DNA from 3 places in the Colwellia sp. BRX10-4 genome. Region 1 is predicted to be linked to each of the others. Evidence: predicted binding sites of a transcription regulator. Region 1 holds the regulator's gene; each other region holds the start of a gene.

Region 1 (8,120 bases):
CAAGTGCTTCATTGACTTGTTGCAGGCGTTGATGATTTTGTTGTTGCTCTGATATTTCCGGCATAAAGTTTTCCTGTGCCGCAGTAATACGAAAATTATATTGTCTATATCTTAGTCAAGATGCGCTGGATAAGGTATTATAATGAATGATAACGTAACTTTATTTTTTATTCAGTCTTTTTATCATTCGTCTTCATCAAATTTATCAGAAAATAACTGGCATACATCGTTAAGTGCTTGTTGAGCATCTTCTCCTTGGGTAATAACCTCTACGGTTTTCCCAAAGCCACCGGCCAGTAACATTAACCCCATAATACTGCTGGCATCAGCTTCTTTGCCCTCTAAGCAAATAGTAACGTTAGCATTAAGCTTTTGGCTTAACTGGGCAAGTTTAGTGGCAGCACGTGCGTGTAATCCCAGTTTATTGCTAATGGTTAATGATTTATTATATTTTGGCATACAGTGACCGTTATTAAGTGCTTTGTATTTTAATGTCGCGATGATGAGATTGAACATCTTCGCGTTCTTTTCTGAGATTGTTTGCTAATATTTCCGCAATATAAACTGAACGGTGTTTTCCACCTGTACAACCAATAGCGATAGTAATATAGCTGCGATTGTTTCTTTCTAAGTGGGGTAACCACGTCATCATAAAACTGTTAATTTGCCAGATAAATTTAGTGACAATCGGTTGGCTAGCAAGAAAGTCTCGCACGGGTTGATCTAAACCAGTAAAACCTTTTAAGTCTGTTTCCCAAAAAGGGTTAGGTAGAAAACGTGCATCAAAAACATAATCTGCGTCTTGTGGTACACCGTGTTTAAAGCCAAAAGATTCAAACACCACCACCATAGATGCCGAGGTTTTGCCCAAAATTCGCTCACGCACTAAATCAGATAATTGATGAGGTGATAACTGGCTGGTATTAATATACAAACCCGCACGCGTCGAAATAGGCTCAAGCAGCTTTTTCTCTAAAGAGATGGCTTGGTCGAGTGGAATATTTTGTTTAATTAAAGGATGCAAACGACGCGTTTCACTAAAACGTCGAATAAGATCAGAGTCATCGGCATCTAAATACAGGATATCGAGTTTTACCGTTTTTGGCAGATAATCTAATATCTCTGAAACATCATTAGGGTCATTGGGTAAGTTACGTACATCTAAACTAACCGCTACTTTGTCGTAATCATTAATAACGGTATGTGCTAATGCAGGCAATAAATTTACCGGAATATTATCGACACAGTAGTAGCCTAAATCTTCGAGTACACGTAAGGCGACACTTTTACCTGACCCTGAGCGACCACTGACTATCAAGAGTTTCATTTGAGTTTTCCTGGGTTATTATTAGATTTTATTAACGTTGAGCATGCTTTATTATAGTAAAAAGCTCTTGCGAATCTTTGCATTTTCTTATTTGCTTTGCGAATTGTTTAGTACTAAATATTTGCGCAATACTTTGTAAGGTATCTAAATGTTGTTGGCAGTTTTCTTCGGGTACAAATAACGCAATAATAATATCGACAGCACGGTTGTCTATCGCATCAAATTCAACGGCTTGTTCACTGGTCAGCAATACAGCAATAACTTGTGACGTGTTAGTTAATCGACCATGAGGAATCGCAATGCCATTTCCTATACCGGTAGATCCAACTTTTTCACGCGCCATTAAGCTTTCGAATAATTGATGAGTATCAATATTGTCGAATTTTTTTGCCGCAGTTGTGCTAATTATTTCAAGGAGTTTTTTTTTGCTTGTACCCTTAATTGCACACAGGGTGCAATCAAGGGTAAGGATATCTTGCAACTTCATTATACTACTTAGATTCTTTGGTGAGTGAACAGGCGATAAACAGCATTAATGCTGATTCGTTTTACCTTTGTACTTTAATATTTGCCGGTCAAGCTTAACAACAAGACTATCAATAGAGGCATACATGTCAGCATTTTCAGCTTTTGCATGTAAATCAGAGCCACTAACGTGAACAGTCGCTTCAGCAATTTGATTTGATTTTTCAACGGTGAGAACAACATGTACATTATTGATATGATCAAAATGTCGGCTTAATTTTGTCATCTTAGTCGTGACGTTTTCTCGTAAAGCTTCGGTAATGTCAACATGGTGGCCAGAAAGATTAATTTGCATAAGCTTAATTCCTCATCTTTTCGTTAAAGTAAACTTTTTCGTTGGTTAGAAGGTGGAATAGAAAGTGACTCTCGATATTTTGCTATGGTACGTCGAGCTACATTTATCCCTTGGTCGGCTAATAAATCAGCCATTTTACTATCACTAAGTGGTTTTGCTGGGATTTCGGCGGCAACAAATTTTTTGATTAGTGCACGAATAGCTGTTGATGAGCATTCGCCACCGCTTTCGGTGCCAACATGGCTTGAGAAGAAAAACTTCAGTTCGAAAATTCCACGTGGCGTATGCATGTACTTTTGTGTTGTCACTCGTGAAATGGTTGATTCATGCATATCGACAGCTTCGGCAATATCATTTAAAACCATTGGACGCATGGCTTCATTACCATGTTCAAAAAAGCCAATTTGACGTTGCACAATACAGTTTGACACTTTTAATAAAGTATCATTACGGCTTTCTAAGCTTTTAATAAACCATTTAGCTTCTTGTAAATTTGAGCGAATAAATTGTGTGTCCGCTGTCGACTTCATCGAACGTGACATCGAAGCATATTGCTGATTCACCGAAAGTTTTGGCGCAGTATCAGGGTTTAATTCGACCACCCAACGGCCATTTTTCTTTTCAACAGACACATCAGGAATAACGTACTGGTCGTCACTCTTCATCACACTATCGCCGGGTCTAGGGTCAAGTGATTGAATAAGACGTACCACTTCGCGCAGTTGGTCTTCTTTCAGTCGAGTTTTACGCATTAATGTACGATAGTCTCGGCTACCCAGCAGATTAATATGGTCACGCAAAACTAACTTACTTTCTGCTAGCCAAGGTGTAGCTGGGTCAAATTGATTAAGTTGAATGATTAAACATTCTGAAATTGAACGAGCAGCGACGCCGACAGGATCAAAGAGGTTAATACGTTTTAGTACCACCTCTATTTCATCAAGCTCTACTCCTTCAATGGCAACACTTTCTAAAATGTCTTCACTAGATACCGTTAAGTAACCGGCGTCATCAACCGCATCAATAATTGCTGTCGCTATAGTGCGGTCTGTTTCGGTAAAAGGGCTTAATTCCATTTGCCAGCGCAAATGATCTTGAATAGAGTCTTGGGTCTCGCCTTGGTAAGTATAATCTTCTGAAGAGGGGCCTGAACTTGAACTTGCTGCACCAGCTGTGTAGTTATCATCCCAAGTGGTATCCATGTTTAATTCTTCAGGGATATCGTTTTTGTCCATGGCTTCAGTAGTGGTGATTTCATCAATGGTAGGCGTAGCGTCTTCGCTACCATCAGAAGCCGGGGCTTCTTTAACATCACCAGTACCGGCAGTGTGAGCTTCTTCAAGGTTGTCAGTACTTTTATCTTCGGGATTATTTGAAGACTCATCCATTTCTAATAATGGATTGCTTTCTAAGGCTTCTTGAATTTCTTGTTGAAGCTCTAACGTAGACAGTTGCAGCAATTTGATTGCTTGCTGCAATTGTGGCGTCATGGTTAATTGTTGTCCTATGCGGAGTTGTAGAGTAGGGCGCATTTAGGTCATTAACTTCCTATTATTTTTAATGGGATATTTTCGTTTTTTTCATACGAAGATATTATTCACTTACTGACTACTATAGCGTGAATTGTTCACCAAGGTATACATCTCTTACATGTTGATTTGCAAGAATTTGATCTGCAGTACCTTCTGCAATAAGTTCACCATGACTAACAATATACGCATGTTCACATACATCGAGAGTTTCACGTACATTGTGATCAGTGATCAACACACCAATGCCACGTTCTTTTAAGTGTAGAATAATTTTTTTAATATCACCTACTGAAATTGGGTCAACACCAGCAAAAGGTTCATCTAATAAAATAAATTTTGGTTCAGCAGCTAAAGCGCGGGCAATTTCTACTCGGCGGCGTTCACCACCCGATAAGCTCATGCCTAAATTATCTTTGATATGACCTATGTTGAATTCTTCAACAAGATGTTCTAATTTTTCTTCACGTTCAGCATCTGATAATTCTTTTCGTGTTTGTAAAATAGCCATAATATTATCGTAAACACTGAGTTTTCGAAAAATAGAGGCTTCTTGTGGTAAATATCCGATGCCTTTTCTAGCACGCTCATGCATAGGCGCTAACGTCAGGTTTTCGTCATTTAAAATAATATCGCCACTATCACTTTCAACCAAACCAACGATCATATAAAAAGAAGTTGTTTTTCCGGCACCATTTGGGCCCAGTAAACCGACTATTTGTCCTGCTGAAACTTGCATACTGACATTTTTAACCACTTTTCTGCCTTTATAGGCTTTGGCAAGGCCTTTTGCCATTAGGGTGCTAGTGCTCATAAATTAATTTTTTCCTGAGTTTTCGCGTCTGTGGTTGTCGCTTTAATTTTTTCTTTTGGCTGAAAAATCGTTTTAGTGCGTTCGTTAGATTTACTTTCAGCATTAACATACTGAGTGGCAATATTGTAAGTAATTCTACTGCCACTAACTTCACTGCCTTCTTGCTGTAATAGCGCATTTCCTGAAATGATCACTAAATTATTTGCAGGCTCATATCTTATTTCGTCGGCTTGTAAGCTAAGTGGAGTGCCATCGGCTAAGGTTTGTTTAAAGGTTGCTGGCTTCCCTTTAGCGATGTAGGTTTTTTCTTCACTGCCTGATTGAGTCAGCACTTGTACTAAATCAGCACGTATAACTAATGAACCTTGAGTGATCACCACGTTATCAATATAGCTGAATATTTTATTTTTAAGATCAACGGCTTGTCTTGAAGCGTTAATTTCAATCTTTTGTTTTATATCAAATTTTTCAGCGAAAGCTGACGAAAATAGCGGAGTTGATAACAATAAGCACAGTAGGCTATTTTTTAACAATTTCATAAATTGATTTCACATGTTTAGTTAGTGTCATTTGGTTGGTGTTTAAGTCGACAATTAAACCTTTACCATCGATGGTAAATCCTTTACCGATAATTTTAATTTCTTGTTCTGAACTTATGATGTTAGTTTTTAGATCAAGTTCAAAGTATTTTCCTTGAACTTCTTGTAATAAGCTATCGGGATCTGTTGCTAACAGGCGGACATGCTTTTCTAATTTCACCCGGTTGTTATTGTATAATATGCCTTCATTGGCAGATATTTTCCATGCGGGCGCATCATTTTTTGGATGAAGTGTGTATTGAGGAAACTCAAAGTTGGTAATACTTAACTCAGGGTAATGTTCCATACGATGGGCATCAACAACATAAGCTAAACTTCCTTGATGTTTATAAACATTACTGTGTAAATTTTCGGCAATAAAATCAGGGGTCAGCGTCTTATCAATCGCTTGTAACTGTGGTGCTGAGGAATTTCTCCATTCAATTATACCGTAAACGCCTCCCGCAATTAGAAAAAACAACAAAGTTAAACTATAAAGTCGATTCATATACTCGCACCCGAAGCATTTGCTAAGGTGTTTTGGCTAAGCATGATTAAATCGCATATTTCTCGAACAGCACCAAAACCGCCATGGTTAAAAGTGGTGTAATTTGCGATAGATAAAATACTTGGGTGGGCATCTTGAACAGCAATACCCAAGCCTACGGCTTTGATACACTCATAATCAGGCATATCATCACCAATATAAGCAATTTCCTCGAGGGATAACTTTAATTGCTTAGCCATCGTTTTCAAGGCGGGTAATTTATTTTCTTCACCTTGCACTATATATTTAACATTTAAGGCTGACATACGTGTTGCGACAATATTTGATGTTCTCCCGGTGATCACCGCTACATCGACACCGCTGGCGCCTAATGCTTTTATGCCGTAGCCATCTTTAGTGTGAAAAGCTTTTAATTCTTCACCATCGTTACCCAAATAAATACGGCCATCAGAAAAAACGCCATCAATATCACATATCAGTAGCTTTATTGTTTTCATGGTATTGAATGCTGTGTCAGTAATTTCGCCATAGAGTGTTTGCATATTAGATAAGACCTGATTTTAGTAAGTCGTGCATATTCATTGCGCCAATAGGTATATTATTGTCATTAACAATAATTAAACCATTAATTTTTTTGTCTTCCATGATCTTTAAGCCTTCGGCGGCTAGCATATCTTGATGAGCTACAGTGGGATTTTTTGTCATCACTGATGCAATAGTATCGAGATGTATATCAATACGTTCATCAAGAATACGACGTAAATCTCCGTCAGTGAATAAGCCTTGTAATTGACCACTCTCGTCGACTACCGCCGTCATCCCCAAACCTTTTAACGATACTTCAACCAACGCATCCTTAATTTTAGCATTAGCATTTACAGTTGGTAAGCGCTCACCACTATGCATTATATCGCTAAGACGAAGTAATAGGCGTTTTCCTAAACTACCACCGGGATGAGAGAGTGCGAAGTCGTCAGCGGTAAAGCCGCGAGCATTTAATAAGGCAACAGCGAGTGCATCACCCATTACTAGGGTTGCTGTGGTACTTGATGTTGGCGCTAATCCTAGTGGACAAGCCTCTTGTGAAACAGCAACACAGACATGGGTATCGCCTAGTTTTGCTAAGGTTGAGGCTGGATTCCCCGTCATCGCAATAAGTTTAGCGCCAATACGTTTTATGACTGGCACTATTGCTAACACTTCACTGGTTTCGCCCGAGTGCGAAATAGTTAACACGACGTCATCACCGGTAATCATACCTAAATCACCGTGACTTGCTTCACCAGGGTGAACAAAAAAAGAAGGTGTACCAGTGCTCGCCAGCGTTGCAGCAATCTTGCCACCGATATGGCCTGACTTGCCCATGCCAGCAATAATAACCCTACCTTTACAGTTAAACATTAACTGACAGGCATATTCAAAGTTCTCATCAATGTACTGGGCTAACTCTGCAATAGCCTGTTGTTCTATGTGAATAACGTCTAACGCTAGTTGTTTAAAATCGTTCATTATTAGCCCGTTTTTATTTTGTAAATTGCTATTATAGTGTTTGTTATTGCTTTATTTGACTAAAAAGTAGCGCTTGATAAGCGATAAAAGCGCCTATTAATAACAAACCTTTTAAGCGGCCAATGCAAAACTTTCCGGCACGACGAGTAAAACACAGTATAAATAATAATACGGTAACGCCAAGCATGTAAGGAGCGTCACGTGCTGCGGCATCTGAATCTACTTCGCCCGGTGCAATTAAGCCAGCGAGCGAGAGTACGGCCAAAATATTAAAGATATTAGAGCCAATAATACTCCCTAGCGCTAAATCATCTTCTTTCTTGATAATACTCATAATACTTGCCGCAAGTTCTGGCAAGCTTGTGCCAACGGCAATAACGGTCAAACCAATCACTAAGTCACTGATGCCAAATGCTTTAGCAATAAAAACGGATGAATCGACCAGGTAGCTAGCACTCATAGGTAAGAAAATAATACCAACGACTAGCCAAAGTAAAGATTTAGGTTTGCTAACCGCGTCTGGCACTTCTTGTTCTGCTTCAATGATCAATGGATCATCAATTGGCCGAGTTTTAGAGGCTCTTATGGTGATAAAAAGTAACGCAAATATATAAACAAAAAAGCCGATCATCAGTGATAAGCCTTCGTTAAAGCCAAAGTAATCGTCAGAAAGCATCCAATAGGCTAGGGCGGTAACAATTAAAATTAATGGAATTTCTCGTCTTACCGTTGATGAGGAAACGTTTAAAGGTTGAAATAATGCTGTTATACCGAGTACCAAAGCAATGTTAGTAATGTTTGAACCGATTGCGTTACCGATAGCTGTATTATTGTTACCGTCTAAAGATGCTGTCGCTGCAATCATCATTTCTGGAGCAGATGAACCCATGGCAACAATAGTTAAACCAATAATCATCGGTGAGATACCAAAATTTCTTGCTAATGATGAGGCACCAAAAACAAATTTATCAGCACTCCATACCAGAGTAACAAGTGAAACAAGTAAAATTAGAATCTGTAATAACATTAAGGGCT
Region 2 (8,120 bases), on a different contig from region 1:
TATTTTTCAAAGAAGTTTAAAGAACTCACTGATACATCACCAATACAGCATTTTATTAATATGAAAATTCAACGCGCCTGCTCTGAACTTGATAATAGCTCACAGACTATTAAAGATATTAGTGAGGGCTTGGGATATAGCGACCCTTACTATTTTTCACGCCTATTTAAAAAGTCGCTAGGAATGTCACCAAAGCAATATCGTGACTCTCGTCACAGTGCTTAAAAACATCAATAGAAGTTAGAGTGTTAGCAATGTATTTAGCCAATAGCTAACTCTTGACCATACTAGCCAGACGTAATTTATAGTAGGCTCATTCTCCTCGTCTTCATTTATAACGACGTTGATGATACCTTTATCATAGGTTTGCTCGTTAAAAGTAAATAATCATTGGCTGCTATACTCAAGGTTACGCGATAACATTAGCGATACTTAACTTTTAACCCGCTATTTAATGCTCACCACTTAACTTAATGTCACTTAATCTATGCTATTTAATTTCACTGACTTGTCTAGCGTTAAAAGGAAATCAATATGGATATCAATACGGCAAAATCAGTTTTACAAAATACCTTTGGTTACCCTGATTTTCGACATCAACAAGCGAAAATAATTAGTGAATTAATAAGTGGCGCAGATGTTTTTACGCTTATGCCAACCGGTGGTGGAAAGTCATTATGCTATCAAATACCGGCGATAGTTCGTGATGGCGTAGGCATAGTGGTGTCGCCACTAATAGCGTTAATGAAAGATCAAGTTGATGCGCTAAAACTACAAGGCGTAAAAGCAGAGTTTTTAAATTCGTCGCAGGACCATGAAGAACAAAATCGTGTCGAGCAGCTAATAAGATCAGGCAATGTCGACTTATTGTACGTTGCACCAGAGCGACTATTGAGTGATTATTTTCTAAACCTTATTGATAATATTACCATTGCACTCTTTGCCTTTGATGAAGCACATTGTGTTTCACAATGGGGTCATGATTTCAGACCTGAATACCAACAACTGTCCATTATCAGCCAGCGATATCCCCACACGCCTAAAATTGCCTTAACAGCGACAGCGGATATGAAAACGCGAGATGAAATTGTTCAAGTATTAAATTTAACGGCTGCTAAAATCTTTGTTCATAGTTTTGACAGACCCAATATTCAGTATCGGATCAGTGAACAAAAAAATAACAAAGAACAGCTCCTTAAATTTATCAATACCGAACATAACAATGATGCCGGTATCGTTTATTGTCTTTCAAGAAAATCTGTTGAGGCCACAGCTCAATGGCTGAGTGAACAAGGAAAAGTTGCTTTGCCTTATCATGCAGGTTTAGCCAATAATATTAAAGATAGCAATCAACAACGTTTTCTCAGAGAAGACGGCATAATAATCGTTGCCACCATTGCCTTTGGCATGGGTATTGATAAACCCGATGTTAGGTTTGTTGCCCATTTAAATTTGCCTAAAAGTATCGAAGCCTACTACCAAGAAACTGGCCGAGCAGGCCGTGATGGTATGCCCGCCAATACTTGGTTAGCGTATGGCATGCAAGATGTTATTAAACTAAAACAAATGACAAGTCAAAGTAGTGGTAATGAACAGTTCAAGTTTATAACTCAACGTAAAATTGATGCCCTGCTTGGTTATTGCGAAGTGTGCTCTTGCCGCCGGCAAGTATTACTCAATTATTTTGGTGAAACGTTAGCTGAGCCTTGCGGAAATTGTGATAACTGTTTGAATCCACCCATAACATGGGATGGCACTGCTGCCGCTAGAAAAGCACTTTCAACCGTTTATCGAACGGGCCAAAGATTTGGCGTAGGCCATCAAATTGATGTCTTGCTAGGTAAGCAAACCCCTAAAGTTATCCAGGTCAATCACCAACAACTTTCTACCTATGGTATTGGTAAAGAGCACAAAGCAGAGGAATGGCAAACGGTGTTTAGGCAACTCATTTCAATGGGATATTTAGCTGTAGAAATGGAATATGGCGCTTTAAAACTTACTGAAAAATCTCGACCTTTATTAAAAGGCGAACTGACCATAGAACTCAAAGTAAAAGAATACGGTAAGGCGAAGCTTGCACGAAAATCAAAACAACCTAATGCCAGCAATTTATCAGCACAAGAAGAAACCGTATTTGAAAAGCTGAAGCAACAAAGAGCATTCTGGGCAAAAGAGAGAAATGTACCATCATTCGTTATTTTTCACGACGCTACCTTAATGGATATAGCCAGAGCTAATCCCAAAAACTCAGCACAACTATTAAACGTTAATGGTATAGGTAAAACAAAACTTGAGCTTTATGGTGAAAAAATTATCGCACTACTTCACTAGCTAAAACGCTTATTGTTGGTTCTGAATAAAGTTGTAAACTAACAAATAAAGATAGAAATAATAATATTAAATAAAGTCCCAGCATTTTTATGTTGGGGCTTTTTTAGTTAAAGTATATAAAGCTAAATAATCTCACGCTTGTAAGGGAATATATGAATAACTGTAGAAGTAAGATAAAGATGCAAACCGTTAAATAAAATCAGAAACTGGAATTATTACGATTAAGCGCCGAAAATACCTTTCAAAAAATTAATTAAACGTTGAAATAGCTAACTCCTAAAATATAACTCTAAGGGCAGTAGCCACAAACCACAAACCTGACCTAATTCACTAGTCAAAACAACCCTGTGTTATGTTCACTTTGATACGGTAGCCGACATTAACATCAATAGCTTTTTGAGCTTTTTGCGGTGATCAGAAGAAGTAGTTCTACCTTTATCCTGATAGAGAACTAAGCCACCTAACCGGACAAACAAGAGTCTCCATATCGAAATAGAGAATTAGTCTCCTCATGCTCTTAGCGATAACCTTTCTAGGTTGCTTTTTAGATATTAAAACGGCGTCTATGATGAGCAATACTATCGCTGGTGTAGATCGAGCTAAAGACGTCATTCCCGCTTGTGCAAAAGCGGGTATTGCGCGATGCTTAATGCATGCTAAACCTTAACGATATCTTCAACTCAACCGCACTCGATACCGCCTATACATGGCTGTGTAAGCAGCGGGCTAACTTCCCACCCAATGCCGACATCTGGCATCTGCGCTTTCACTGGACCGCAATCCGCAAGCAACTGCTGCAATCCCTCAACGACCAACGCTGTAGGTTAATGCCGCTCAGTGTGATCACTAAGGCCAATGGTGAGGCCATCCATCTGTGGTCATCTCAAGATGCACTGGTACTAAAGATGTTAGCCATGGCGTTACCGGATGCCTTGGCATTATCCCCTCGCTGTACCCATATCAAAGGGCATGGTGGATTAAAGGCCACCGTGAATACCCTGCACTCAGCCCTACCCGATTACAGCTATGTTATGAAAACTGATGTAAAGCACTACTACGAGTCGATTGACCACACAATATTACTCCAGCAACTAGATAAAGACATTGCCAACCCGTTTGTCTGGCGCTTGTTAGTGCAGTTTGTGAAACGCACAGTTGAAGTGGGCGGTACGTTTAAGTCTATTCACTGCGGTATATCACGAGGCTGCCCGTTATCACCGGTTATCGCGGCTTATTACTTAAAATGATTGGATGAGCAGATGGAAAGTTACCCTCGCTATTTTTAGCGCCGTTTTATAGACGACATTATTGTATTAGCGAAGACCCGCTGGCAGTTACGTAGAGCAGTGAGGGCCGTCAATCAAGCGTTTAACCGTTTGAAGGTCGAGCAAGCGCCGGACAAGAAATTTATTGGAAAGATATCAAGAGGTTTTGATTTTTTAGGGTATCAATTTGGCAAAGATAAATTAACCGTGTCAAAACGAACGGCACACAATCGCTTTCGTCGGTTAACGCAGCTTTATGAGCAAAAAAAGCATCTACCCAATTGGCAGATACTTCTTGATGATTATCGACGACGTTGGGTTACATGGGTTTATGCAGGCATTCCGTCATCGATAATTAATTTCGATAATGGCGAAGCTACATTAAGCTTTTTTCTTAAAGCGACGTGATGCAAAACCCATTAAGCCTAGTGCGAAAATAGCAAGTGTTGATGGCTCCGGTACGGAGGCCGCTTCGACTCCCGCATAGGATAAACCGAATGTGCCAGCGGCTCCTCCCCAGCCATGTACAAGCAAATAATATTGCTGATTTAACGTACTTCTAAAATCATAATCAGAACAATAAGTCGAAGATGATCTGTCGCATAACCATGGATGGTGATCATTAGCGAGCGCTTGTAATTCTACTATTGGGCTAATGTGACCTGTATATACCGATAATAGTGTCTCGTAGTTTGTAGCTATATCGTTCGTATGGAATGACGTTCTTAATCCATTACCAAAGAATGTATACCAGACACCGGGAGAGGTAATGCGGACGCCATCATATGGTGCGCCGCTATCAATCGTTGCGCCAATTGTGGTGCCAATGACCAATCCACTAGCTGATGAAAGCAATTCGGCCCCTGTAACATCATCGTTTATAAGGCTGGCATTAGCCAAACTACTGACTGTCCAAACCAATCCGGCAAAAACAGATCTTAAAAATTTTAAATCCATATGGTATTCCTTTCCACATTTTAGCTTGATTATGCGCGACACTTCAAAAGCGTTGCAAACAGGATGCAATTATAGCAATAATCAGGCCAAGTAAAAATATTCCATTATTACAAGCACTTAAATATTAATTAAAATGTATTGAGCTTGATATGTAAAAAAACCTGACACAAAGCACAAAAAAAAGGCTCTATTGGCTGAGCACCCACGACCAAGGCCGATCTGATACGACGATGATGGCTGGCGAGGCCAACCACTTTCTAATTCTGTTTGATTTGCCTAGTAACCACAAACAACCAGCTGCAACAGTAAAAAATATCTACTGAATCAAAAAATGCCCATCCTCCCCAGCTAATTTACCAAGGTGAGGGAGCAATAAATTATGCTTAAAGCGCAGTGAACTAACTTTTATTTAACGGCAACCCCGAATTTAACGCCTATGTGACTGCCCTCTCTCACTTGACGGGTAAGCCAGTGCTTGCGCAACCTTGTTTGGGCTGAGGTGGTTTGAAAGCGAGCTATTTTTGTGATTACTGTCCATATCGGGTTCACGAACCTAGCCGAGCGCTTGATCTGGCTCGACTCAGAGCCATTTTAGTGGTTTTCGACCCTATGCTAACTTTGCGATATCGAGGTGACTTCCGCTATCGTCAGCTATTATCTACACTCGAACATTGTAAAGAAACCTGACACATTGAGACATCGAATGGGCTGTGGCCTCCATAACCTAACCGCTCCGGCAATGGGGCCGCATTGGGTTGCGATTCGCCACTCTTTAGGATTGCTGCCTATGACCGGTTTTGGCTATGAGTTGACCTAAAGAATAGCCAGCAGATAATGTCAGCGATGCGCAGAAGACATTAACAAAGTTATTTTATAATGTGTTTCGAATGATTATTAAGGTTCACTTATGCCTGTTGAAGTCAGGTTCAAACTTTATTTGACGTGTTTTTTGGTACTTTTTTAATAGATAAAACTTACTGCCACATTTGTTTCGATATTTATTTAGCTTCTACACTTATCTTTGTTCAAAAAGAATCTGTGCAATCATTGAGCATTAATAAAAAAGCCGCTATGACTTAACATAGCGGCTTTACAAATTTAATTTTTATCAGCATTATCTGAAAATAACAGCGAACTTAATGGCCTAAAACATTTCAACCGCAATCGCTGTAGCTTCACCACCACCAATACAAAGAGAGGCTAAACCTTTTGATAAACCTTTGTTTTTTAATGCATGGATTAACGTTACCATAATACGAGCACCACTAGCACCTAAAGGATGACCCAGTGCACAAGCGCCACCATTGACATTGACTTTTTCAACATCTAAGGCTAATTCTTTAATCGCTAACATGGTAACCATGGCAAATGCTTCATTAATTTCCCATAGATCAACATCTGCAGCCGTCCAGTTTGCTTTTGCTAAAACTTTATTCATTGCGCCAACGGGTGCTACGGTAAACTCTTCAGGTTTTTGTGCATGCGTTGCATGAGCAACAATTTTACATAAAGGGCGTAGACCACGTTTTTCTGCTTCTGACTGTTTCATCATCACTAATGCCGCAGCACCATCTGAAATAGAACTAGAGTTCGCAGCCGTAATAGTCCCGTCTCTTTTAAAAGCAGCACGTAATGAAGGTATTTTATCAGGGCGGGCATTACCCGGCTGTTCATCTATTGCAAAGACAGAGTCGCCACGACGAGATTTAATCGTTACTGGCGATATTTCATTTTCGAAAGCACCGCCAGCAATCGCTGCATTGGCACGTGCTAATGAGCGAATAGCATATTCATCCATGTCTTCACGAGTAAACCCAGCATCATCGGCAGTTTCTTGTGCGAAACACCCCATAGCTATGCCGTCATAAGCATTTTCTAAACCATCAGTCATCATATGATCAAGAATTTGACCATGCCCCATTTTTATACCACTGCGACCTTTAGGTAAAAGGTGCGGTGCATTAGTCATGCTTTCCATACCACCGGCAACAGCAACATTAATAGAGCCAGCCATCAGTGAGTCATGTGCTTGCATTGCAGCTTTCATTCCAGAGCCACAGACTTTATTAATGGTGGTACAAACTGTTGATAATGCCAAATCAGCCGCCAAAGCTGCTTGACGAGCAGGCGCTTGTTTTAAACCTGCAGGCAATACACACCCCATGATTACTTCATCAACTTGATCGTTAGCAATATTTGCCGCAGCAAGTGCGCCGCGTATAGCCGTTGCGCCTAAGTCAGGTGAAGTTACAGCAGATAATCCGCCCATAAAACCACCCATAGGGGTTCTAGACGCTGAAACAATAACAATAGGATCTGTAGTAGACATGAAAGCTCTCCGAGATAAAAATAAAAAGGGATAAATTAATGATTAACACCATAACTTATATTTGACGTTTACGCCAACGTAAACTTTAATGGTGAGGACAGAATTATAACCGATTTATATAGTAATGATTTTACCTGAGTGGGTAAATTGTTGATGGGATATTTATTAGCAGCTTGATAAAAAAAGCTCTTACTTTACGTTAACGTAAACTTCCTGTAAGGTGAGTGTATAACATAAATGTAGAGTTTTTCATGGCAGAATTAAAAGCACGGACTTTTTCAATCAGCGATCTTTCTAAAGAGTTCGATATAACGACTCGCAGTATTCGTTTTTACGAAGATCAAGGCTTGCTTGCCCCTACTCGCAAAGGACAAACTCGAATTTATAACCAAAGAGATAAAGTTCGACTAAAGTTAATTCTACGCGGTAAACGCTTGGGGTTTTCTTTAGCCGAAACCGGTCGCATCTTTGAGTTATACGACTTAGATAATACCAGCGCCAGCCAATTAAAACTGATGATGGATATTATTGAGCAAAAAAAATCAGACTTACATCAACAACTCGACGATATAAAAGTGGTGTTGATGGAATTAACAAATTTAGAAGAAAGCTGTTTAGCTACTTTATCAGCTATCGACAATACAAAAACCTAACGCATAACTTTACGTAGCTAACTAAGCTAAGGAAATAACATGATTTCTACCTTTTCATCATTAAACTTTAATCTAGGCGAAACCGTTGAGATGATCCGCGAGTCAGTTAACGCTTTCTCTCGTGACGAAATTGCTCCACGTGCCGCACAAATAGATATTGATAACGAATTCCCAAATGATTTATGGCGCAAATTTGGTGATTTAGGCTTATTAGGCATGACCGTTGACGAAGAATATGGCGGTTCAGGTTTAGGCTATTTAGAACATATGGTGGCAATGCAAGAAATTTCACGTGCGTCTGCTTCTGTTGGTCTAAGTTACGGTGCTATGTCTAACCTTTGTTTAAATCAATTAAACAAAAACGGTTCGCATGAACAAAAAGCTAAATATTTACCAAAACTTTGTAGCGGTGAACATATTGGCGCATTAGCGATGAGTGAGCCTAATGCAGGCTCTGATGTAGTCAGCATGAAATTGCGCGCCGACAAAAAAGGCGATAAGTATATTTTAAATGGCAACAAGATGTGGATCACCAATGGTCCTGATGCCAACGTTTATGTTATTTATGCAAAGACTGATACTTCA
Region 3 (8,120 bases), on a different contig from region 1:
CAACAATTGTTGCATTACTCGATACTGATAATAGTGTCGCAATAGAAAATGCACCCGCTAGTACGAGTGACTTAGGAGAATTTTTATACATAGTAACCTTAAGTTTATTAGGGATAATAATAGTTGAATACAATGCTAGAGATACTAAAAGTATTAGTCTAAAACAACAAGAGCTTTTCTTACCTGTAAATTTGAGTTTGTGGTTGTAGCGTTTTTTTTCAGCATATCAATGAGGCTATAAAAGTGGTGAGAGCTGATAACGTATATCGTTATTAACGACATACGTTAAATAAATACCAGTATCATCAAAATTTAAATAAAAACAGTTGTCTGAATTTATCTAATGTAATTTAAGATCTGAGGCAAAAGTACTAGCAGTTCACAAATATTTAAAGTGAATGAAAAAAACGATTAGTGCGTGGTAAAAAGTTATTATTGTAATCTAGAGAAAAAGCGACTTGACTAGATCTACCAACAATTTCCTTCCTTGGCACTAAGCCAATTACCCGGGAATCTGCACTATTATCTCGGTTGTCGCCTAGAACTAGATACTGATCAGTAGGCACGATAACTTGGTTGAAGTTATCAAGTTGTGAAGCCAACTTACTGGTTCGAATAAAATGTGGTTGGCCATTTATCGTCTCAACCTTGTCGTGGTAATTGTTCGATGGAAAGTTTGTTGTTGATTCTTTTTTGTAGCTAATGACTTGGTTGTTTATAATTAATTTATTGTTTTTCATGGTAACAGTATCACCTGGAACACCAATTACACGTTTTACTAAACGTTTATCTGATACCACTGAATCAAAAATAATGATGTCATTGGTTTGTGGTTCAGAAAGTGCAACAAGAGAAATATGTGTGAAGGGTAAGCGAATATCATAAGCCATTTTATTAATAAAAATCCTATCGCCTTCAACAATTGTTGGTTTCATCGAACCAGTAGGTACGTCACTCCAGTCAGCGACAGCGCTACGAAAAACCAACATTAAACCAATAAAAATAAATAATAACTTATTTTCTTTCCATAGTTTTTTGAGACTATTTTTCATTATCTTTCCTTTTAAATATTGATGACACAGGTATAGTTATTGATAGAAAACCCTAGTTTATTATGACCATTATTTTTTGATTTGTTGCTTATGAAATGTAACGGATTATGACAACTTTACTGTTTGATAAGAATAGATCTCATGAATAATACGTTATTAATAGCTTTGTATCATTTTTAAAAAATAAATTTAGTTGGTCACTTTACTTACTAGTGTGAAACTTACTTAGTGCTCATATCACTATAGGTTTCGAGCTTAAACTATAGGTTTCGAGCTTAAACTATAAGTCGCTAAGGTCGAACAGATAAATTAAATGTTAACTGTAGAACAAATAAAAAATTATTATTTACTTGAGTTTTTTATTAACGCTAAGGAAAATTACTGTAGAATTTAGCTGTATTTGTAAAGTAACTAACCAAAACGATTATATTAATGACTAAAAAGATAAAAGTACCGTTAAAACATAAAAACGCTGAATCAGCTGAGATAACATTAGGTTTAACCGATCCTAAAAGCCCAAGTAATGTTGGTGCTGTAATGCGCGCAGCAGGATGTTATCAAGTTGATAGCGTACTCTACAGTGGTGTTAGGTATGCAAGAGCCGCGAAATTTCATACCGATACACAAAGTGCCAGTAAAAAAATACCTTTAATTGGTGTTGAATCTTTGGTGGAAAGTTTACCCGAAGGGAGCAGGCTAATATGTGTTGATTTAATTGAAGGAGCGGTGCCATTGCCGGCTTTCATTCATCCTAAAAATGCTATGTATGTGTTTGGCCCTGAAGATGGCACTATTAGTCAGGCTGTTATCGATAAAGCTGATGCTGTGGTATATATTCCAACGAATGGTTGTATGAATTTGGCAGCAACAGTAAATGTTTTGCTATATGACCGCTTAGCAAAGTCTGCAATAGCTATTGGTGACAATGAACTTATCCGAAAAAGTAGAGATACAAATAACACGGTAAAAGTGAAACAGTAAAATGGCTTGTTGATAGTGTTAATCTTACGGTTTGTTCATAAAACAAACAAAAGAATTAATAAAGTCGATAAAAAACTTGACTCTTTCTGCCAACGATATACAATGCACGCAGCTAGAAAGTACTACCTATATTTATGTACCAAGTTTCGAAGTTATGTTAGTAGCTCGTCCTGTTTAATAAGTCATAGCAACACTCTCAGCATCATCGTTTTAGCGGATTAAATTTATTTAATTGCTAGAAAAAAATTAAGATTAATTATATTAAACAAATAGGATACTATTATGTCTACAACTACTGGTACAGTAAAATGGTTCAACGAGTCTAAAGGTTTTGGTTTCATCGAGCAAGAATCTGGTCCTGACGTTTTCGCACATTTTTCTGCAATCTCTGGCGACGGTTTTAAAACTCTAGCTGAAGGCCAAAAAGTACAGTTTACTGTAACTCAAGGTCAGAAAGGTCCTCAAGCTGAGAACATTCAAGCTCTTTAATTTTGTATCTTGAGCTAACTTAGGTTACCTTATACAAATAAATTGCTAAAAAGGGTAAGACTTATGTCTCACCCTTTTTTTGTGGGAAAAATTTAGTTTCAACGTTTAAAACTTAAGATATGCTTTCAGCTTACCAAGCTCTATCTACTTCGAATAATTTTAAATACGATTATGCACAAGTTAATGCCGTTGCCAAACTTGATGATCTTTCTGAACAAATCTATCAACATGAGCGTAAATCTTGGCTTGCTAAACGACTGAAAAATCGTCTGCTATTCGTGGTATTTATCTTTATGGGAGAGTCGGTCGTGGTAAAACCATGCTTATGGATCTCTTCTTTCAAAATTTAGCCGTTACTGCTAAAAAACGTATTCATTTTCATCGTTTTATTGAAGAAGTACATCAACAATTAAATTTATGTACAGGACAAAGTGACCCATTAACGTTTATTGCTAAGCAATGGGCTAAAAAGATCAAAGTACTGTGTTTTGATGAGTTTTATGTTTCAGATATTGGTGACGCTATGTTGCTTTCTGGCTTATTTCAGGCGTTCTTTCAACAAGATATTATTTTAATCGCTACCTCTAATTGTCGACCCGAAGAACTTTATCGTAATGGGTTACAGCGTGAAAGATTTTTGCCAACCATCGATTTAATTAATCATTATTGCCAAGTGTTATCGGTTGATGGTGCTGCAGATCATCGCTTAGAGCATTATGATGAAACCGCAATTGCATATCGTGATTATACTTACCCATTAAATAACAAAACGCTTAGACAAAGGTTTTTAGATATTACGGGCATTGTGGGTACTTCAGGTAATATAACTGTTAACCACCGTAAAATCCCTTTTCAAGCGAAAACAGACACTATTATACTTTTTGATTTTTATGCACTATGTTCAGGCCCTAGAAGTCAGCGAGACTCCATTAGCCTAGCTGATCATTTTAAACTGGTATTGCTTGGCCAAGTTCCTCAATTTGACGGAGAGCGCATAACGTCTGTTATATCGGGTGTAGAAGATGACTATCAACGCGACGGTAAATTATTAAGCCAACTTTGCCATTTAGATGACGAAGCTCGGCGCTTTATTGCTGTTGTTGATGAATTTTATGATAGAAATATACGACTTATTATTAATACTGAAGTTGATATAATTGAGCTTTATCAAGGACAGCAATTAAGTTTTGAATTTGCTCGCTGCCAATCCCGTCTCATTGAAATGCAACAATTAGCATATTAACCAAAAATGTGTTTATTTCACTAATAATTAGTATTTAATTTTTAGTTTGTTTTATGGATTTATTATATCTTATTGAATTTTATTGGTTTTACTAGTTGGCACTAGTTTTGTAATGTCTATATTAAGTTAGGCATTATTTAATCGATAACAATCGAAGGGCATAATATGAAAACACTCATCGCAACATCACTTATATTGGCAAGCAGCACTACGTTCGCTTCCACCGCATCTTTTACAAATGACTCATGCAATGCAACAATATCTGGTGGTATTAAAATTACGCCAACCGCTATTGAATTCTCTAAAAGTAAACTGCCACTCTATAAAATTGTTGATAATGAACGATTATATGTCAATGGTGTTCAAGTTGACTTAACAGATAATCAGCAATCCTTGATTCATGATTATTCGTCTGGCATTAGGGCTGCAGTTCCACAAGTAAAAAGTGTTGCATTGGATGCTATCGATCTTGCGAATGACGGCATTAACTTAGCGTTTAATGAGTTACTAGGTCAAGATAATACGCTGAGTGCTGAAATTACTAGTCAACTTTCAGAAATACGTAAAGAAGTTGATCTGGGCTTAACCAGTGATAATGACATTTATTTTGATGAGGATGGTTTTTCAGGAGAAAACTTTTTCAACGAAGATTTTGAGCAACGTATTGAAAGTGCGATAGAAAAGACGGTGCAAAATTCGATTGGTAGTTTAATGATAGCGGTAGGTCAACAGATGCTTTTCTCTGGTGGCGATATGAACGCTTTTGAATCTCGTATGGAGGATTTCGGTGAAAAAATGGAAAACGAAATGGAATCTCGTGGTGAACAAATTAAAAAAAGTAGTAAAGTACTTTGTCAATCTGTTGTCGACATCGATGCACTTGAAGACAGGTTAACTAACGAAATAATAGTGTTAAAAGACTTTAATTTATTAACCACTACTGTTTCATCTAAAAACACTAAAGAACTTATGTAATGTTAACTAAATACGGATAAACTTCTCTAGCGCCGATTATAACATGGGCGCGTTATTCTCTAATTATTGACAATAAAAAACGAGTAAACAATTTGGTTACTCGTTTTTTGTCAATTGAACCACTGACTTAATTAACTGCCATTGGTCATTTGTGACTGCTCGTCAGCCCATGAAAGTGCTTGGTTGTAATCTCTAATGACTTTTTCTTTTTCTATACCTAACTTATTCATAACAACAATGGTTTTATCCCATTGTGCATGCTCAATGTACTCTAATAACTGGATTAATTCAGCCAATACACCTTTCTTAGTGAGTAAAGAGTCCTTTATCTCTTGTGCAAGTGGTAACTTTTCTAAAACAGTTTCAAGTTTTTCATCTAAAATGGCATCAATTAATGATAATAAGCCCGTTAAGAATGCAATCGATGAATCTATTGGAGCACTAATATCCTTTGAGAGAAGTTCACAAAATTTAGCACGAGCCATCGCTGAATTAATTAACTCTGAAGGTTTGTCAGGGTTAACATTTATAGCAAACATCAAACCTAAAAATCGTTTTAATTCTTGTGATCCTAGAGTTACAAGTGCTTGTTTTATTGTTGATATTTCATTGCGTCTGCGAAATGTTGCCGAGTTAACATATCTTAATAGTTTATAAGAAAGTGTTACATCGCGTTCAAACACAGAAGTAATACTGATTAAATCTAATTCGGGTTTTGATGTTTCATAAAGTAACTCAGCCATGGCAATCTGTGATGGAGAGAGACTTTTAGTTTTTATCATCTCAGGCTTAGCAAAGAAAAAACCTTGGAATAGTTCAAAGCCTAATTCTAGTGCTTGATTATACTCGTCGTAAGTTTCAACTTTTTCTGCAAGCAACTTAATATCAGGGAAATTAGCAATCGCTTGTTTAACTTCTTTAATTTCTTCAATAGTGGATATTTTCCAATCTATTTTTATTATTTTGATATAAGGGAAAAAATGTATCCATACTTTTTGATGTTCATAATCATCGAGCGCTAATGTATAACCTTGTTCATAAAGGTCTTTGCAAATAGCTAATAACTTTTTACCCGGTTTAACCGTTTCAAGAATTTCAACGACGACTTCATCGGTGGTCAGCATATTTGCGTAACCAAGACTCAATGTTTCAAGGGTAAAATTGATAAAGGCGGGCTTATTACCAGTAAACTCTCCTATACCTAAGTTAAATTTACTTGCTTCAATCATTTTTGTGGTGGCTTCATCGCCATCAATATCAGGAAAAACGTTGTCAATGCTGTCTCTAAATAGTAATTCATAGGCAAAAAGATTTTTGTCTTTATCTAGAATGGGTTGCCTGGCGGCATAAAAATACATAAAAATTCCTGATATTTTCGTAACTATATTGAATATATTGGAAAAAGGATAAATTAGCATCAACTATTTTTATATATTAGTTGCTGGCATAAAAATATTACATGGATAATACCTTTAATATAGTTGAAAAAAATAAAAGTATAGTAATAGCAAAATATCTAGTCATACTAGCTTAATCCATTTTTTGCTTAGTAACAGAATTTTTTAACATTTTTTTTACTTAGTAAAAATATAATAATACTTTCGGAGGTTAATTTGGCATTTGGTACATTATTTTCTTTAGGTTTATATTTTATTGTGATGATCGGTATAGGTTTATATGCCTTTAAAAAATCGACCAGTGACGCAGCAGGTTATATGCTAGGAGGGCGCAATCTAAGTCCTTCAGTGACGGCTCTTTCCGCTGGGGCTTCTGACATGAGTGGTTGGATGCTAATGGGCATACCAGGTGCTATGTATGTGACAGGTTTAAGCAGTATTTGGATCGCCGTAGGTTTAGTGATTGGTGCTTATTTTAATTATTTAATTGTTGCGCCTCGTTTGAGAACTTATACTGAAGTAGCAAATGATTCGATAACTTTACCTGATTTCTTTGAGAACCGTTTTAATGATAAGCGCCATTTGCTACGCGTAGTTTCATCAATTGTTATTATTGTCTTTTTCACGCTTTATACTTCATCAGGTATTGTTGCTGGTGGTAAATTGTTTGAAAGCTCTTTCGGATTAGATTATGAAGTTGGGCTCTACGTTACCGCAGGTGTTGTTGTACTTTATACTATGTTTGGTGGTTTTTTAGCCGTAAGCTTAACCGATTTTGTGCAAGGGTGTATTATGTTCGTAGCACTTGTGCTGGTACCTTTTGTGGTCATAAGCGACATTGGTGGCGTACAAGCAATGAATGATGTAATTCATTCTATTGATGCTGAAAAGTTTAATATGTTTAACGGTGTTAGCGCGCTGGCGATTATTTCAGCGATGGCTTGGGGCTTAGGTTATTTTGGCCAGCCACATATCATCGTGCGCTTTATGGCAATTCGGTCAGTTAAAGATTTACCTGCTGCTCGTCGTATTGGTATGACTTGGATGATCGTTTCTATTTGTGGTGCTATGGCAACTGGTTTTGCTGGTATTGCTTATGTGGCGAAAACGGGCACAGAATTAACCGATCCAGAAACTATTTTTGTTTTATTTTCTCAGGTCTTATTTCACCCTCTCATTTCTGGCTTTTTATTAGCGGCTATTTTAGCTGCAATAATGAGCACCATTTCTTCTCAATTATTAGTGACATCAAGCTCATTAACCGGTGACTTTTATCAAGCGTTTCTAAATAAAGACGCTACTGATAAACAGCTTGTTTTTGTTGGCCGTTTATCCGTACTTCTAGTTGCTATTGTTGCGATATCTTTAGCTTATGACCGAAATAGCTCTATTTTAAGTTTGGTTAGTAATGCTTGGGCAGGATTTGGCGCCGCATTTGGACCACTAGTTATCTTTAGTCTCTACTGGAAAAAAATGAACAAACAAGGCGCTTTAGCAGGAATGTTAACAGGCGCTATAACCGTTCTTATTTGGATTTATGCCCCGATAACTGTCGGTGGCGAACTATTGAGTTCAGTGATGTATGAAATTGTTCCTGGCTTTATACTTTCAACAATAGCGATTGTTGTGGTGAGTAACTTTACTGCGGCACCTGATGAATCTGTTGAAAAAATGTTTGATGACATGATAGAGCAGCACAATATCGATTAATGGTATTGTAAACTCTCTCAAATAAAGCCCGTTATTGATATTCAATAACGGGCTTTTTATGTTCAGGATGAACGGTATAGCGTGGTGCCAAGGATGGCAATGAACGTATATGTTCAGGATGAACGGTCATGATTTTTGTTCCTGACAAATCATAAGTACCTCCATCCATGGAGGCAATAGCGTGGTGCTAAGGATGGCAATGAATGTATATGTTCAGGATGAACGGTCATGATTTTTGTTCCTGACAAATCATAAGTACCTCCATCCACGGAG

Evidence for each region. The regulator sigma-54, encoded in region 1, starts transcription at its own class of promoters, with help from an activator protein. The targets are predictions, from matches to a motif close to GTTGGCACGNNNNTNGNNT.
Region 2: H4J67_RS20720 (PEP-CTERM sorting domain-containing protein) is a predicted target of sigma-54. The motif match lies at 4,626-4,644, and genes of this name have one in related genera.
Region 3: H4J67_RS16790 (DUF2884 family protein) is a predicted target of sigma-54. The motif match lies at 3,860-3,878, and genes of this name have one in related genera.

Annotation. Positions count from the first base shown of each region.
Region 1 is NZ_JACGVZ010000001.1:22,337-30,456, forward strand. It holds gene mgtE (magnesium transporter) at 1-64, opposite strand, end outside; gene H4J67_RS00120 (HPr family phosphocarrier protein) at 184-459, opposite strand; gene rapZ (RNase adapter RapZ) at 473-1,327, opposite strand; gene ptsN (PTS IIA-like nitrogen regulatory protein PtsN) at 1,359-1,814, opposite strand; gene hpf (ribosome hibernation-promoting factor, HPF/YfiA family) at 1,860-2,147, opposite strand; gene H4J67_RS00140 (RNA polymerase factor sigma-54) at 2,171-3,679, opposite strand; gene lptB (LPS export ABC transporter ATP-binding protein) at 3,759-4,490, opposite strand; gene lptA (lipopolysaccharide transport periplasmic protein LptA) at 4,487-5,029, opposite strand; gene lptC (LPS export ABC transporter periplasmic protein LptC) at 5,010-5,576, opposite strand; gene kdsC (3-deoxy-manno-octulosonate-8-phosphatase KdsC) at 5,573-6,118, opposite strand; gene H4J67_RS00165 (KpsF/GutQ family sugar-phosphate isomerase) at 6,120-7,085, opposite strand; gene H4J67_RS00170 (calcium/sodium antiporter) at 7,129-8,112, opposite strand.
Region 2 is NZ_JACGVZ010000016.1:88,369-96,488, reverse strand. It holds gene H4J67_RS13330 (AraC family transcriptional regulator) at 1-225, shown strand, start outside; gene recQ (DNA helicase RecQ) at 535-2,331, shown strand; gene H4J67_RS13320 (hypothetical protein) at 2,843-2,998, shown strand; gene H4J67_RS13315 (hypothetical protein) at 3,159-3,578, shown strand; gene H4J67_RS13310 (hypothetical protein) at 3,678-4,004, shown strand; gene H4J67_RS20720 (PEP-CTERM sorting domain-containing protein) at 3,978-4,451, opposite strand; gene H4J67_RS13300 (acetyl-CoA C-acyltransferase) at 5,698-6,882, opposite strand; gene H4J67_RS13295 (MerR family DNA-binding transcriptional regulator) at 7,134-7,535, shown strand; gene H4J67_RS13290 (isovaleryl-CoA dehydrogenase) at 7,575-8,120, shown strand, end outside.
Region 3 is NZ_JACGVZ010000026.1:47,559-55,678, forward strand. It holds gene H4J67_RS16765 (peptidylprolyl isomerase) at 1-91, opposite strand, end outside; gene lepB (signal peptidase I) at 390-1,052, opposite strand; gene H4J67_RS16775 (RNA methyltransferase) at 1,485-2,033, shown strand; gene H4J67_RS16780 (cold-shock protein) at 2,316-2,522, shown strand; gene zapE (cell division protein ZapE) at 2,842-3,765, shown strand; gene H4J67_RS16790 (DUF2884 family protein) at 3,931-4,740, shown strand; gene H4J67_RS16795 (EAL and HDOD domain-containing protein) at 4,872-6,098, opposite strand; gene putP (sodium/proline symporter PutP) at 6,354-7,847, shown strand.